DNA from 3 places in the Serratia sp. PL7 genome. Region 2 is predicted to be linked to each of the others. Evidence: riboswitches for the same ligand, from Rfam matches in the RefSeq annotation. Region 2 holds a riboswitch; each other region holds the start of a gene.

Region 1 (4,366 bases), on a different contig from region 2:
CGCCCACGTGGTGGACGTGGCGAAGGCCATCCGCGTCTGGAACAACCCGAAATACGCCAACGATCGCGTGATGCTGTTATTCACCAACCCGACTGACGTCTGGCGTTTGGTGGAAGGCGGCGTGGAGATTACATCCGTCAATATCGGCGGCATGGCGTTCCGCCAGGGGAAAACCCAGGTGAACAACGCCGTTTCCGTCGATGAAAAAGATATCGAAGCGTTTAAGAAACTGAACGATCGCGGTATCGAGCTGGAGGTGCGTAAGGTCTCGTCCGACAGCCGGCTAAAAATGATGGACCTGATTAACAAACTCAATTAGTGGCGCCAGCCGCTAATTATTTTACTCAGAGCTTTTTTGGTCATAGGAGAAGTGCAATGGAGATCACCACTCTTCAGATTGTGCTGATATTTATCGTTGCCTGTATCGCCGGGATGGGTTCCGTCCTCGACGAGTTCCAGTTCCACCGTCCGCTGGTCGCCTGTACCCTGATCGGCTTCATTCTCGGCGATATGAAAACCGGCATCATCATCGGCGGTACGCTGGAAATGATCGCCCTGGGCTGGATGAACATCGGTGCGGCCGTCGCGCCGGATGCTGCCCTGGCGTCCATCATCTCGACCATTCTGGTCATCGCCGGCGGGCAAAGCGTCGGCGCCGGTATCGCCCTGGCCATTCCGCTGGCGGCGGCCGGCCAGGTGTTGACCATCATCGTGCGTACCCTCACCGTGGCGTTCCAGCACGCAGCAGACAGCGCGGCGGAGCGCGGCAGCCTGCGCGCCATTAGCTGGATCCATGTCGGCGCCCTGCTGCTGCAGGCGATGCGTATCGCCATCCCGGCGGTCATTGTCGCCATCTCGGTCGGCACCGCCGGGGTACACGCCCTGCTCAACTCGATCCCGGAAGTGGTCACCAGCGGCCTGAACATCGCCGGCGGCATGATCGTCGTGGTCGGTTACGCAATGGTGATTAACATGATGCGCGCCGGCTACCTGATGCCGTTCTTCTATCTCGGTTTCGTTACCGCTGCCTTCACCAACTTCAACCTGGTGGCGCTCGGCGTCATTGGCGTGGTGATGGCCGTGCTGTATATCCAGCTCAGCCCGAAATACAACAAGTCTCAAGTTGTACAGGCCGGCCCGGCTAACGCGAACGATCTCGATAACGAACTCGACTAGGAATAGGTGAGAGAAATGGTTGATACAACTGCTCAAAAGAAACTCACGCCGGCCGATATTCGCGGCGTATTCCTGCGTTCGAACCTGTTCCAGGGTTCATGGAACTTCGAACGCATGCAGGCGCTGGGTTTTTGCTTCTCGATGGTGCCGGTGATCCGCCGCCTGTATCCGGAAAACAATGACGATCGCAAACAGGCGATCAAGCGTCACCTGGAGTTCTTCAACACCCACCCTTACGTGGCGGCGCCGGTGCTCGGTGTGACCATGGCGATGGAAGAGCAACGCGCCAACGGCGCGCCGATCGATGACGCCGCAATCAACGGCATCAAGGTCGGTTTGATGGGGCCTTTAGCGGGCGTCGGTGACCCGATCTTCTGGGGCACCGTGCGACCGGTGTTCGCCGCGCTTGGGGCGGGCATCGCCATGAGCGGCAGCCTGCTTGGACCGATCCTGTTCTTCGTGCTGTTCAACCTGGTGCGCCTGCTGACCCGCTACTACGGCGTGGCCTACGGTTACCGTAAAGGGGTCGATATCGTCAACGACATGGGCGGCGGCTTCCTGCAGAAACTGACGGAAGGAGCGTCCATTCTCGGCCTGTTTGTCATGGGGGCGCTGGTCAACAAGTGGACGCACGTGAATATCCCGCTAGTGGTGTCCAAGATAACCGACCAGACCGGGCATACCAACGTCACCACGGTGCAGACCATCCTCGACCAGCTGATGCCGGGCCTGGTGCCGTTGCTGCTGACCTTCGCCTGTATGTGGCTGCTGCGCAAGAAAGTCAACGCGCTGTGGATCATCATCGGCTTCTTCGTCATCGGTATCTTTGGCTATTGGATTGGCCTGCTGGGCCTGTAATCGTTCGAAACGGCCGGGGGGCAACCCCCGGCTTTTTTATGGAGCAAGAGATGTCACTGACCGACGCCGTACTGATGCTGTTTATCGCCCTGCTGTTGCTGTATTCGCTGTACGACGAATTCGGCATGGATCTGCTGAAAGGTAAAACGCGGCTCAAAGTACCGCTTAAACGCCGCCACCGCCTCGACAGCCTGATTTTCGTCGGCCTGATCGCCATTCTGATTTACCGCAATGTCACCGACAACGGTGCGGTATTAACCACCTATCTGCTTATTTCTTTGGCGTTGCTCGCCATCTATATTTCTTATATTCGCGCTCCCAAGATGGTGTTTAAAGCGCACGGTTTTTTCTTCGCCAATGTGTTTGTCGAATATAACCGCATTAAAGCCATGAATTTATCGGAGGACGGCATTCTGGCCGTCGACCTGGAACAGCGCCGGCTGTTGGTTCAGGTGACCCACCTGGACGACCTGGAGAAGATTTACCACTTTTTTGTTGATAATCAATAAATAAAGAAAAATTAACGTTATTTTAGCTCAAACCTTGCGCTGCTTGTGGGTAATTAATCGGCAGCGCAATCTCCTTTCTGACTATTATTTCTGCAACATTGTTACCCCTGGCTACATTATATTCCCGCATGAAATTAGATTAATGAAAACGAGTCTCAATTAAGAACAAACATTGCCATAGAATAAGGTTGTCCGTGGCGGAAATAATATGATATGGTTGCGCCGTCATTGGGGAGTAGCCGGTTTCTGGAGAATAAAAAGCCAGAAACGCCCGTATCAACATACTCGTTTCGCCGTAAGAAACGTGGTGCGGGCAGCCAGGTAAGGTTGGCGAGACCATAGACACGTAACTCCGTCGTTTGGTTGGGGGTGGGTTACGTGTATATGGAGCCACCCGGCCGAGGCTATTTCACATGAACCTTTCAGCAACGCTTATTCTCGCTTTTGGCATGTCCATGGATGCTTTCGCCGCGTCGATCGGCAAAGGTGCCAGCTTGCATCAACCCCGTTTCCGCGAAGCGATCCGCACCGGCCTGATCTTCGGCGTGGTCGAAGCGATCACCCCGCTCATCGGTTGGGCCATCGGCCTGTTCGCCAGTCAATACATCATGGAATGGGACCACTGGGTCGCCTTCTCGCTGCTGTTCATTCTCGGCATGCGCATGATCGTCGAAGGGGTACGTAACAAGCCCGATGAAGAAGAGAAGGTCAAACGTCATGGTTTCTGGTTGCTGGTCGCCACCGCCATCGCCACCAGCCTCGACGCGATGGCCATCGGCGTCGGTCTGGCTTTCCTGCAGGTGAACATCGTGCATACCGCGATGGCCATCGGCTGCGCCACCATGATCATGGCGACGCTAGGCATGATGATCGGCCGCTTTATCGGCCCGCTGCTGGGCAAGCGCGCCGAAATCCTCGGCGGCGTGGTGCTGATCGGTATCGGCGTCAACATTCTGCTGGAGCACCTCGGCTACCTGGCCTGAAGCGCTCGCTTTGAAAAAAACCTGCCGCGGCAGGTTTTTTTGTTTTTGAGTTCAAGGCCCCTTAAGCGCGACGTCGGTACAACGCCAGCACGAAGTCCGTCTCGCACACAAACTCGCCGCTCTCGGCCAACCGCTGTTGCACCTCCGGCGTGGCGCGCCAGGCGAACGGCGTCATCTGCAGCAGATTGGCGGCCTGCGTGCCCGGTAGGGTCATCGTATAGGCCAGCGCCTCTTTGCGCTCGCAGTCGAATCCGGCGAACTGTTCATCCTGTTCGGCATGCAGCTGCACCTGCTGGTACACCTGCTCTTTCAGCTGGTACAGATGACGCGGGCCCGGCGACACCGTCAGCACCACGCCGCCCGGCTTCACTACCCGTGCCAGCTCCTCCGCCTTGCAAGGTGCATAAATGCGCAAGACCGCATCCAACGCACCATCGGCGAACGGCAAACGGTGACTGGAAGCGACGCAGAACGAGACCGCCGGATAACGTTTAGCGGCGTAGCGGATCGCCACCTTGGCGACATCCAGCCCATTGACCGCCATATTGCGCTCCTGGGCCAGCCTGGCGGCCACCGCGGCAGTGTAATACCCTTCCCCACAGCCTATGTCCAACAACGCGCCAGCATCGGCCGCCAGCGCCAAATCCAGCCACTCGGCCACCTGCTCTTGCAACGGCTGATAATATCCACCGTCGAGAAACGCTCGCCGCGCCTGCATCATTTCCGCGCTGTCTCCCGGCTGCTTCGATCGCTTGTGCTGTACCGGCAGCAGATTGACGTAGCCCTCTTTGGCCTGATCGAACTGATGATTGCCGCCACAACGCCAGTGTTGTGATGAAA
Region 2 (4,366 bases):
CGTGGGTCGCTGTTGAGCGTGCAGATGGTGCAAGAGCCTGCGTGATCGACCGCGGCGAATCCCAAGGCATTGAGCTTGTTTACGGCGATGGCTGCCAGATCCAGATGGCGGCAGGTCGGGCTGATCAGCTCTGCTGGCAAGGGCAGCGTCCGTTGAAACTGTTCGACCAGCTCCTGGTTAACCTGATAGCAGCAAGCGCCCGCAGCGGGGCCGATGGAGGCCACCCAGTTGGCGGTATCGTCCCCCTGGCCGATGCGTTTGGCCATTTGCTCCAAAATGCCATCCAGCAGGCCGCGCCAGCCCGCATGTACCGCAGCAATGGCGCGACCGTCTTTACGGCTGAAAATCACCGGCAGGCAGTCTGCGGTTAATACGCTGATCAAGATCCCTGGTTCACGGGTAAAGAAGCCATCGGCTTCACCGCATTGCTGGCCCGCCTGATGGATATCGACTATGCGAATACCGTGTACCTGTTTTTTCTCAGGCAGCGTATTGCGAAAGGGTTGTAACGGCGTTGGCAGAAGGGCACCTTTATTGCCAAAGCCATGAGCGATGCCAGGAACGCCGCTGAGCAGCGGGGAATAGTCGGTCATAGAACGTCTTTGCCTGTGGCTGAGAGGAGATATCCAGTGTAGCCAGCTTTTGGATTACTTGGCTAGTGGCAGATGGGCATCCGCCTTGCATCGTACACCAGCCTTCTTTAGACTACCCGCGCCATCTCTCTCTGGGATCTCATCCATGTCTTATCAGTGCCCCCTGTGCTTCCAACCGCTTGATTTCGCAAACCAACAGTGGCGTTGCGAAAATAACCATCAATTCGACCGTGCCAAAGAAGGGTACGTCAACTTAATGCCGGTGCAACACAAGCGTTCTAAACAGCCGGGTGACAGTGCCGAGATGATGCAGGCCCGCCGCGCATTTCTTGACGGCGGCTACTACCAGCCGTTGCAACAGCGGGTGGCCGAACTGTTAGCCAACACCTTGCCTATTGAACCACAGGCACTGCTGGATATTGGTTGTGGTGAAGGCTATTACACGGCCGCCGTGGCTGCAAGCTTGTCTCAGGAGCGGATTGTGGCGGTGTATGGCCTGGATGTCGCCAAGGTGGCGATTCGCTCGGCGGCCAAACGCTACCCGGCGGTCTCTTTCTGCGTGGCTTCCAGCCATCGCCTACCGTTTGCCGACGCGTCGCTCGATGCGGTGTTACGTATCTATGCACCCTGTAAAGCCGAGGAATTGGCGCGGGTAGTCAAGCCGGGTGGGGTGGTTGTGACGGTGTCACCGGGGCCGCGTCACCTTTATCAGCTAAAACAGCAGGTTTATCAGGAGGTTCAATTGCATGCGGAGCATGATGAGCAGCTTGAGGGCTTCAGCTGTGATTTGGCCGAGTCACTGGCTTATCCGATGGCGCTGCCGGGTGAGCAGGCTGCCAATCTGTTGCAGATGACGCCGTTTGCCTGGCGCGCTTCGCCGGAGGTGCAGCAAGGTTTGCTAGACATGGCGACCTTTGCCTGTGAGACGGATTTCGCTATCCGCTTATACCGCCGGGTCGCCCCTCACCCCAACCCTCTCCCATAGGGCGAGGGAGCTGGCCAGAGTAGCTTCGAAAACTAGGGTGTAAAAGCAAGAAAGTTGAGGTATTACGCAAAAAGATCAACGAACTCGATCGGTTCCCTCTCCTTGGGGAGAGGGTGAGGGAGTATGCTTCGTCGCCAGAGATTAAGCCAGGTAGCCCAAGTGCTCCAGCAGGATATTAAAGCCAATCCCGATCAACACCACGCCGCCAAGAATTTCCGCGCGCTTGCCCAACAGCGGGCCGATAAACCGGCCAACCATCATCCCCAGCGTGGCCATGATCATGGTCGCCATACCTATCGCCATCGCGGTATGCAGGATATTAACCTGCAGGAATGCCAGACCTACGCCGATTGCCATCGCATCCAGACTGGTGGCAATGGCCGTAGCAACCAGCACCCAAAAACCATGACGATTGACTTTCTCTTCTTCCGGTTTGTTTTTCACCCCTTCAACGATCATGCGTGTGCCAAGGATAAACAGCAGGCTAAAGGCGACCCAGTGATCCCATTCCATGATGTATTGGCTGGCAAACAGACCTATGCCCCAGCCGATCAGCGGGGTAATGGCTTCAATGATGCCAAAGATCAGACCGGTACGGATAGCTTCGCGAAAACGCGGTTGATGCAGAGTGGCACCTTTGCCGATCGACGCGGCAAACGCGTCCATAGACATGCCAAAAGCCAGGATAAGAGTTGCGGAAAGGTTCATTGAAATAGTCTCGGCCGGGTGGCTCCATATACACGTAACCCACCCCCAACCTTACGACGGAGTTACGTGCCTATGGTCTCGCCAACCTACCTGGCTGCCCGCACCACGTTTCGCTGACGAAACGAGTATGTTGATACGGGCGTTTCTGGTTATGACTCCCCAGAAACCGGCTACTCCCCAATGACGGCGCAACCATACCATAATATTTTTGCTGCGGACAACGTTTAATTTCACTGGGTATTGGGTGAAATTGAGACTTATTTTCATTAGCGTGTTTATTGAGGGGAATAATGGCGATAGTTGCATCAAAGGTGTGGAAATAATAAGCAGAAAAAACACCAGCCATGCTGATTAATTACCCAAAAAAATTATTGTCAATTAATCAGTATGGAGTGGGGTTGTTTAACTCATTTATTTTCAAGGAAAAAATTATAGATTTTTTCCAGGTCATCCAGGTGCGTAACCTGGATTAATAACCGACGCTGTTCTAAGTCGATAACCAGAATGCCATCTTCGGATAAATTCATGGATTTGATGCGTCGATAGTCAATAAACGCATTTGCATAGAAGAAGCCGGTGGCTTTAAACAACATCTTGGGCCAACGGATATAGGAGATATATACCGCAATCAACGCCAGGGAAATTAGCAGGTAGGTGGTTATCGGCGCTCCCTGCTCGACCAGGTTGCGGTAGAGCAGAATAGCAATCAGACCGACGAAAATCAGGCAGTCCAGACGGTTACCCCGCTTGAGCTGCACCTTTAACAGCGTTTTGCCTTTCAGCAGGTTCATGCCGAACTCGTCATACAGCGCATACGCCAGCATCAGCAGAATAAAAATCAGTATTACGCCATCGGTCAGCGACATCTCACCACTCCATAAATAAAAAAACCGGGGGTTGCCCCCCGGCTATCAATTGCTATTACAGACCTAACAGACCAATCCAATAACCGAAGATACCGATGGCGAAGAAGCCGATGATGATCCACAGCGCGTTGACCTTCCGGCGCAGCAACCACATACAACCGAAGGTCAGCAGCAGCGGTACCAAGCCAGGCATCAGCTGATCAAGGATGGTTTGTACCGTGGTTACGTGGGTTTGCCCGGTTTGGTCGGTAATTTTCGACACCACCAGCGGGATATTGACGTGCGTCCACTTGTTAACCAGGGCCCCCATGACAAACAGGCCGAGGATGGACGCCCCTTCCGTCAGTTTTTGCAGGAAACCACCGCCCATATCGCTAACGATATCGACCCCTTTGCGATAGCCGTAGGCGACACCGTAGTAACGAACCAACAGGCGCACCAGGTTAAACATCACGAAGAACAATAGTGGGCCGAGCAGGCTGCCACTCATGGCAATACCCGCACCCAATGCGGCAAATACCGGGCGAACGGTACCCCAGAATATCGGGTCACCTACGCCGGCCAGTGGCCCCATCAGACCTACTTTGATGCCGTTGATGGCCGCATCGTCGATCGGTGCGCCGTTGGCACGCTGTTCTTCCATCGCCATGGTAACGCCAAGGATTGGCGCTGCGACGAACGGTTGCGTATTGAAGAACTCAAGATGGCGTTTGATTGCCTGCTTGCGTTCGTCGTTATTGTCTGGGTACAGGCGACGGATCACCGGCACCATGGAGAAGCAAAAACCTAGCGCCTGCATACGTTCGAAGTTCCATGAACCCTGGAACAGGTTGGAGCGTACGAATACGCCTCGAATATCGGCAGGTGTCAGTTTCTTTTGAGTCGTTGTATCAACCATTTCTTTCACCTATTCCTAGTCCAATTCGTTATCGAGGTCGTTGGCACCGGCAGGGTTGGCCTGAACCACCTGAGACTTGTTGTATTTAGGGCTGAGCTGGATGTAGAGCACCGCCATCACCACGCCGATCACACCGAGTGCGACCAGGTTAAAGTTGGTGAAGGCTGCGGTAACAAAGCCCAGGTAGAAGAATGGCATCAGATAACCGGCACGCATCATGTTGATGACCATCGCGTAACCGACTACCACGATCATGCCACCGGCGATGTTCAGACCGCCTGTGACCACTTCCGGAATTGAGTTAAGCAGGGCGTGG
Region 3 (4,366 bases), on a different contig from region 2:
AACACCCTTTTATCGTGCCCTGCATGATATGGCCAGAGTTGGTCTGGCGTTGGCAGCCATGGCAATATGCCAGCGAAACATTGGCTTGGGAGGCATTGAGTTCCCACTATCCAACGCTGGTTGTGGGGCTTGCCAGCCGACCAATGGCTTCACGAGCAGACCATGACCGGGCTGCGGACAAAGTTTACTCAGACTATTTTCTGGATCCCGTTGGCCCCATTCTTGATAAGTTGGCAGCCAATCCGGTATGGCCAGCGTGCTGGGCAAATATTGCTATTTATCATCCGGATGAAACCGTGCGTGAAAATATGATTTTCCGGCTGGTTAATCCCTCTCAAGCCCTATTGCAGTCACTGACCAAAGATCCTTCTCATTTGGTAAGGTGTCGACTGGTTTCCCGCTATCATGACGATGAAATGTTGATGATGGAGCTACTGGACGACGCCAATGTCTGGGTTAGCGGTGAGCTGGCGGAACGCGCCATTTCCAGTCATATATTGACCCAGCTTAGCCAATCGATGGATCTGTTTATCCTGAGCAGGCTGGCTCATAACCGGCAGTTTTTCCTTAATCCAAATCCGAGCACAGGCGCCCGACTCGTATGGCAAAAGCTGGCGCAGCATCCCTATGTGTTTACTGAGGATAGCTTTGCCGGTATGGCCGCACTGGCGGAAGATAACGTCATAGATTGGCCAATTTTTTCTCGTTGGGCTGAACAACTCGCAGATAACTATCCTCAAGTGCGTGATAAAACGCCGCCGTTCCGCACCTTTGGCTATTCTGAATTTCCGGCTTCTGAAACCAATTTGTACGACACTGCCAACAGCCTGTTTCAGTTTAACCGTTCACTGGCACTCAACCCTTTGACCCCGGTAGCGATCCTCCGCTTATTCAACCAGTGCCCATTTGAGCCGTTGAGGCAAGAGGTTGCCCAGAATCCAGCCCTGCCTGCATCCTAGATGAACAAAGTGGTGAAATTCGCTACCCAGCAGTTGAAGAAGCGAAAGTAACGAACCTGCTGCTCCCGACAGGCTCAATCAGCAAATTAAGGATATAGAATGTCGAAGTTAATTTATTATGTTGCAGCATCTATGGATGGCTACATTGCCACCCAGGATCATGAGCTTGACTGGCTGACTAATTTTATCTTAGGCGATGATGCTACACCTTATGATGACTTCTACCAGAGTATTGGCGCGGTGATTATGGGAGGAAAAACATACAGCTGGATAATGGAAAATGCCCATGGCGACTGGCCTTATAAAGATGTTCCGGCGTTCATTTTGACAAGTCAGGATCTGGCAATACCGCAAGGCACAGGCATAAGTAAAGTGAGTGGGAATGCTAATGATATTGCCAGGCATGCAAAACTGGCGGCAAAAGGTAAGGATGTTTGGGTTGTTGGAGGAGGTAAGTCCGCTGCATTTTTCGCCGATGCTGGGGAGTTAGACCAATTATATATCACAACCATTCCCGTATTCCTGGGGGAAGGGATCAAGATCCTACCCGTCAACCGTAGTGTGGTTGTGACACCAGTGACGAACAGATTTTTACAAAGTGGTGCGCTAGAAACCGTGTTATCTATAAGAAAATAGTGACGCTTAGTCACCATGCAGGATGGTTATAGTGGAGCGCCATCCTGCAGTTTACGTTTGTCAGTATAATTTATCGCCGTGAGGCTATTGATACCGTTAGCGGCTCAATAATATTGAGGCGAGAATATAAGCGAAATAAAAAGCCCCATTAATAAATAACATCCACACTTTCAGCTTTTTGTTTCTGGCATTGATCCACAGCCAAAATGCCGATGAAAGCGTAATAAATACCCCGATCAACACTTCATGCCGGGGCTGCCATGGCGTCAATAATATACCGATGGCGGGTAATATCGTGCCTTGGAAAACCATTGCGCCGGTAATATTGCCTAATGCCAGGGTATCCTTTCCTTTACGTATCCACAGAATGCTGTTCACCTTCTCTGGCAATTCGGTAGCTATAGGAATGATAATCAATGACAGCAATAACACCGAGATGCCAAGCTTTTCCGATACTGCGGCAACACCGTCTATAAAACCTAAAGCCCCTGCTACCAATACGCCCAAACCCATTAAGGTTTGCAGGATGATGGTAAATAGCGTGGTGGGCAACCCCACTCGGGATAAGAACATGACGTTATCTGCCGCAGTTCCATTGCCTTCAGCCACTAGTTTTTTCGAAGCGTGTAAGGTTTTTACAATATAGGTGACATAGAGCAAGACTAACAAAACGCTGACACCCATCCTGGCGACTTTCATTTCCACAGGAATGAACAAGGCGATTGCGGCTAACACAAAAGCCATCAGGAAGAAACGCGTATCCCGTATAAACCCCGTAGGCTCTGGGGTGATTGACCCGTTAACCCCCCGCCGTCTTACCACGGCCAGCGCCATCAAAAAGATCGACAGCGTAGACAGCATCAGCGGCGCGCCCAATATCGCCCCTACGCCAATCTCTTCGTTAACATTAGCCGCTGACGTACCGGCAACCAGGGCCAAAATGGGCACCATGGTTTCAGGTAAGGCGGTGCCAATGGCGGCAAAAAGCGAACCGGTTACCCCTTCAGAGATCTTCAACCTTTCGCCAAGGTGCTCCAGGGCATTGGTGAAAATTTCGGAGGCAATCAATATGACGACTAAAGATATTGCGAGTTGGAAAAATGACAGCGTCATCCTTTAGCCCTCAATTCGCCAGGCTTTTGGGTGAGGTTAGTTGAGGGTAAAGCAGCAAAAAGAGACATAATGGAAATACCGACTGGACGTAGCAAACCATGGTGTAATATTCCTCGTCCAATCCAAAAGAAATATTACCCCTATGGTCTCGCCAATCTGATAGACGGATGTGCCACAGCAAATTGCTGAGTATGTTGACACATCCTCCTTCATGATGAAGGAAGGCTACTCCCCAAATGAGTGGGGCAAGCTTAGTCGAACTGTCATGGCGCTGTCAAAGTCAATTACTCTGCCGGCCTTTCACCAGGCGCAGCGTTTGATAAATCGTCATCAACCGCTGGACTAATTGCGTGTGGTTATTGGAGCGAATACGCTCGGGTAACTCGTTTAACCATGCAGACAGCTGCACCAGGCCATAGCCATTTAGCGCCTCGGCTAACATTTCCACCCGCTCAATCCCGCGCCCTCCTTGATGCCGGATCCCCTGCTGTAACCACTGAGCCAGTAACGTTTCGGTGTCTGCCAACGCTTGTTGCATGCCTGAGCGCTGTTGCAGATCGGCCTGGCGCTCCATCGGGAAAGGCTCAGCCTCATCGGCACACAGCGAGAAAATCTGGGTGTCACTGGCGACGGCTAACGGCTCGATAATCAGTTTGCCTGACGCGATCTTCACCCTGCCTGAAATCAACCGCGGCGGAGTTGCTGGCGTGAGCATTGCCCTGGCCAATACCTCGATAGCCTGAGGGGCAGCACTATCGTAATTTAGTGACACTGTCACCAAATTATCATTACCCGCCTCTCCGCTTAAGAGTTCAAGCTGCAAGCACTGCAAGGCCGGGTCCCAGCACCAGTCGAGCACCTCGCTAACCGGTAAAATATGCAGCTGTTCGATCGGCTGTCTCGGGCGTACAAAATCCGGCAATGCCTGCTGGAGATGACGCTTCAGCGCTGCCGCATCAGGCTGCCTGAGCGGTTCCCCCAGCAGCTCCCACGCACGGGCAGAGAGCGGCAATACGCTGGTATATTGCTTACCGCTGGCAATGTCCAACGCTCCGTTTGCCCGGCGTTTGGCGGCATTGGTGATCACCTGGCAGGCCGCCAGTTTTTTTACCGGGTGGCCGGCAATCCTGCGGCTGCCTATCGGCGTCGCCACGCCTTGTGGATCGCTATTTCTAGGCCACTGGCGTTCGATCACCATCAGCGCTTGGGAGTCCGGGTCGGTATAGATCAGATCCACCCCTTCCTGCTGCTCGTCTGCCCAATAACGCGCACCGAGTGAAACCAGTTTCAGATGTTCCAGCTGGATCTCACCTTTGACGCCCAGGCCAAGAATTTCAGCCGCCGGAAGGCGTGGTAAGGTCTGCTGCTGCGCCTGTTGGTCCATGCACCTGGCCGCGACCAACCGGGCGGAAAGCCCGCTGATGCGCTGCAAGAATTCGACCGGATGATAGCGGCTTGAACGATTATGTTGATCGGCCATCCCTTGCTGAATATCCGCCAGGCTTTCGCTAATCCAGCGCCACTGAAGCTGCTGGGCATGGCGACTCACTTCTGCCATCAGGGGTTTGATGGCCGTCTCAGGCTGGCTGCTGCCGTCCGACCACAGCTTGAGCAGCAATTTATCCAACGACGTTTGTAATAACACTGCTTCTGATTGG

The links. Region 2 has a riboswitch for manganese ahead of mntP (manganese efflux pump MntP). Riboswitches for the same ligand answer to the same signal wherever they lie in the genome.
Region 1: it holds a riboswitch for manganese, as region 2 does, so the genes downstream of both, mntP (manganese efflux pump MntP) here and mntP (manganese efflux pump MntP) in region 2, are expected to answer to the same signal.
Region 3: it holds a riboswitch for manganese, as region 2 does, so the genes downstream of both, N6G83_RS51430 (sodium:calcium antiporter) here and mntP (manganese efflux pump MntP) in region 2, are expected to answer to the same signal.

What each region holds. Positions count from the first base shown of each region.
Region 1 is NZ_CAMFLB010000001.1:801,020-805,385, reverse strand. Features, by position in the region: gene manX (PTS mannose transporter subunit IIAB) at 1-319, shown strand, start outside; gene N6G83_RS03820 (PTS mannose/fructose/sorbose transporter subunit IIC) at 376-1,176, shown strand; gene N6G83_RS03815 (PTS mannose transporter subunit IID) at 1,192-2,034, shown strand; gene N6G83_RS03810 (DUF986 family protein) at 2,085-2,543, shown strand; yybP-ykoY riboswitch at 2,762-2,949, shown strand; gene mntP (manganese efflux pump MntP) at 2,957-3,526, shown strand; gene rlmA (23S rRNA (guanine(745)-N(1))-methyltransferase) at 3,588-4,366, opposite strand, start outside.
Region 2 is NZ_CAMFLB010000008.1:221,276-225,641, reverse strand. Features, by position in the region: gene N6G83_RS28730 (polyphenol oxidase family protein) at 1-593, opposite strand, end outside; gene rlmA (23S rRNA (guanine(745)-N(1))-methyltransferase) at 739-1,578, shown strand; gene mntP (manganese efflux pump MntP) at 1,720-2,286, opposite strand; yybP-ykoY riboswitch at 2,297-2,477, opposite strand; gene N6G83_RS28715 (DUF986 family protein) at 2,694-3,152, opposite strand; gene N6G83_RS28710 (PTS mannose transporter subunit IID) at 3,208-4,050, opposite strand; gene N6G83_RS28705 (PTS mannose/fructose/sorbose transporter subunit IIC) at 4,066-4,366, opposite strand, start outside.
Region 3 is NZ_CAMFLB010000041.1:27,316-31,681, reverse strand. Features, by position in the region: gene N6G83_RS51440 (hypothetical protein) at 1-959, shown strand, start outside; gene N6G83_RS51435 (dihydrofolate reductase family protein) at 1,059-1,595, shown strand; gene N6G83_RS51430 (sodium:calcium antiporter) at 1,692-2,708, opposite strand; yybP-ykoY riboswitch at 2,829-2,955, opposite strand; gene N6G83_RS51425 (SWIM zinc finger family protein) at 2,989-4,366, opposite strand, start outside.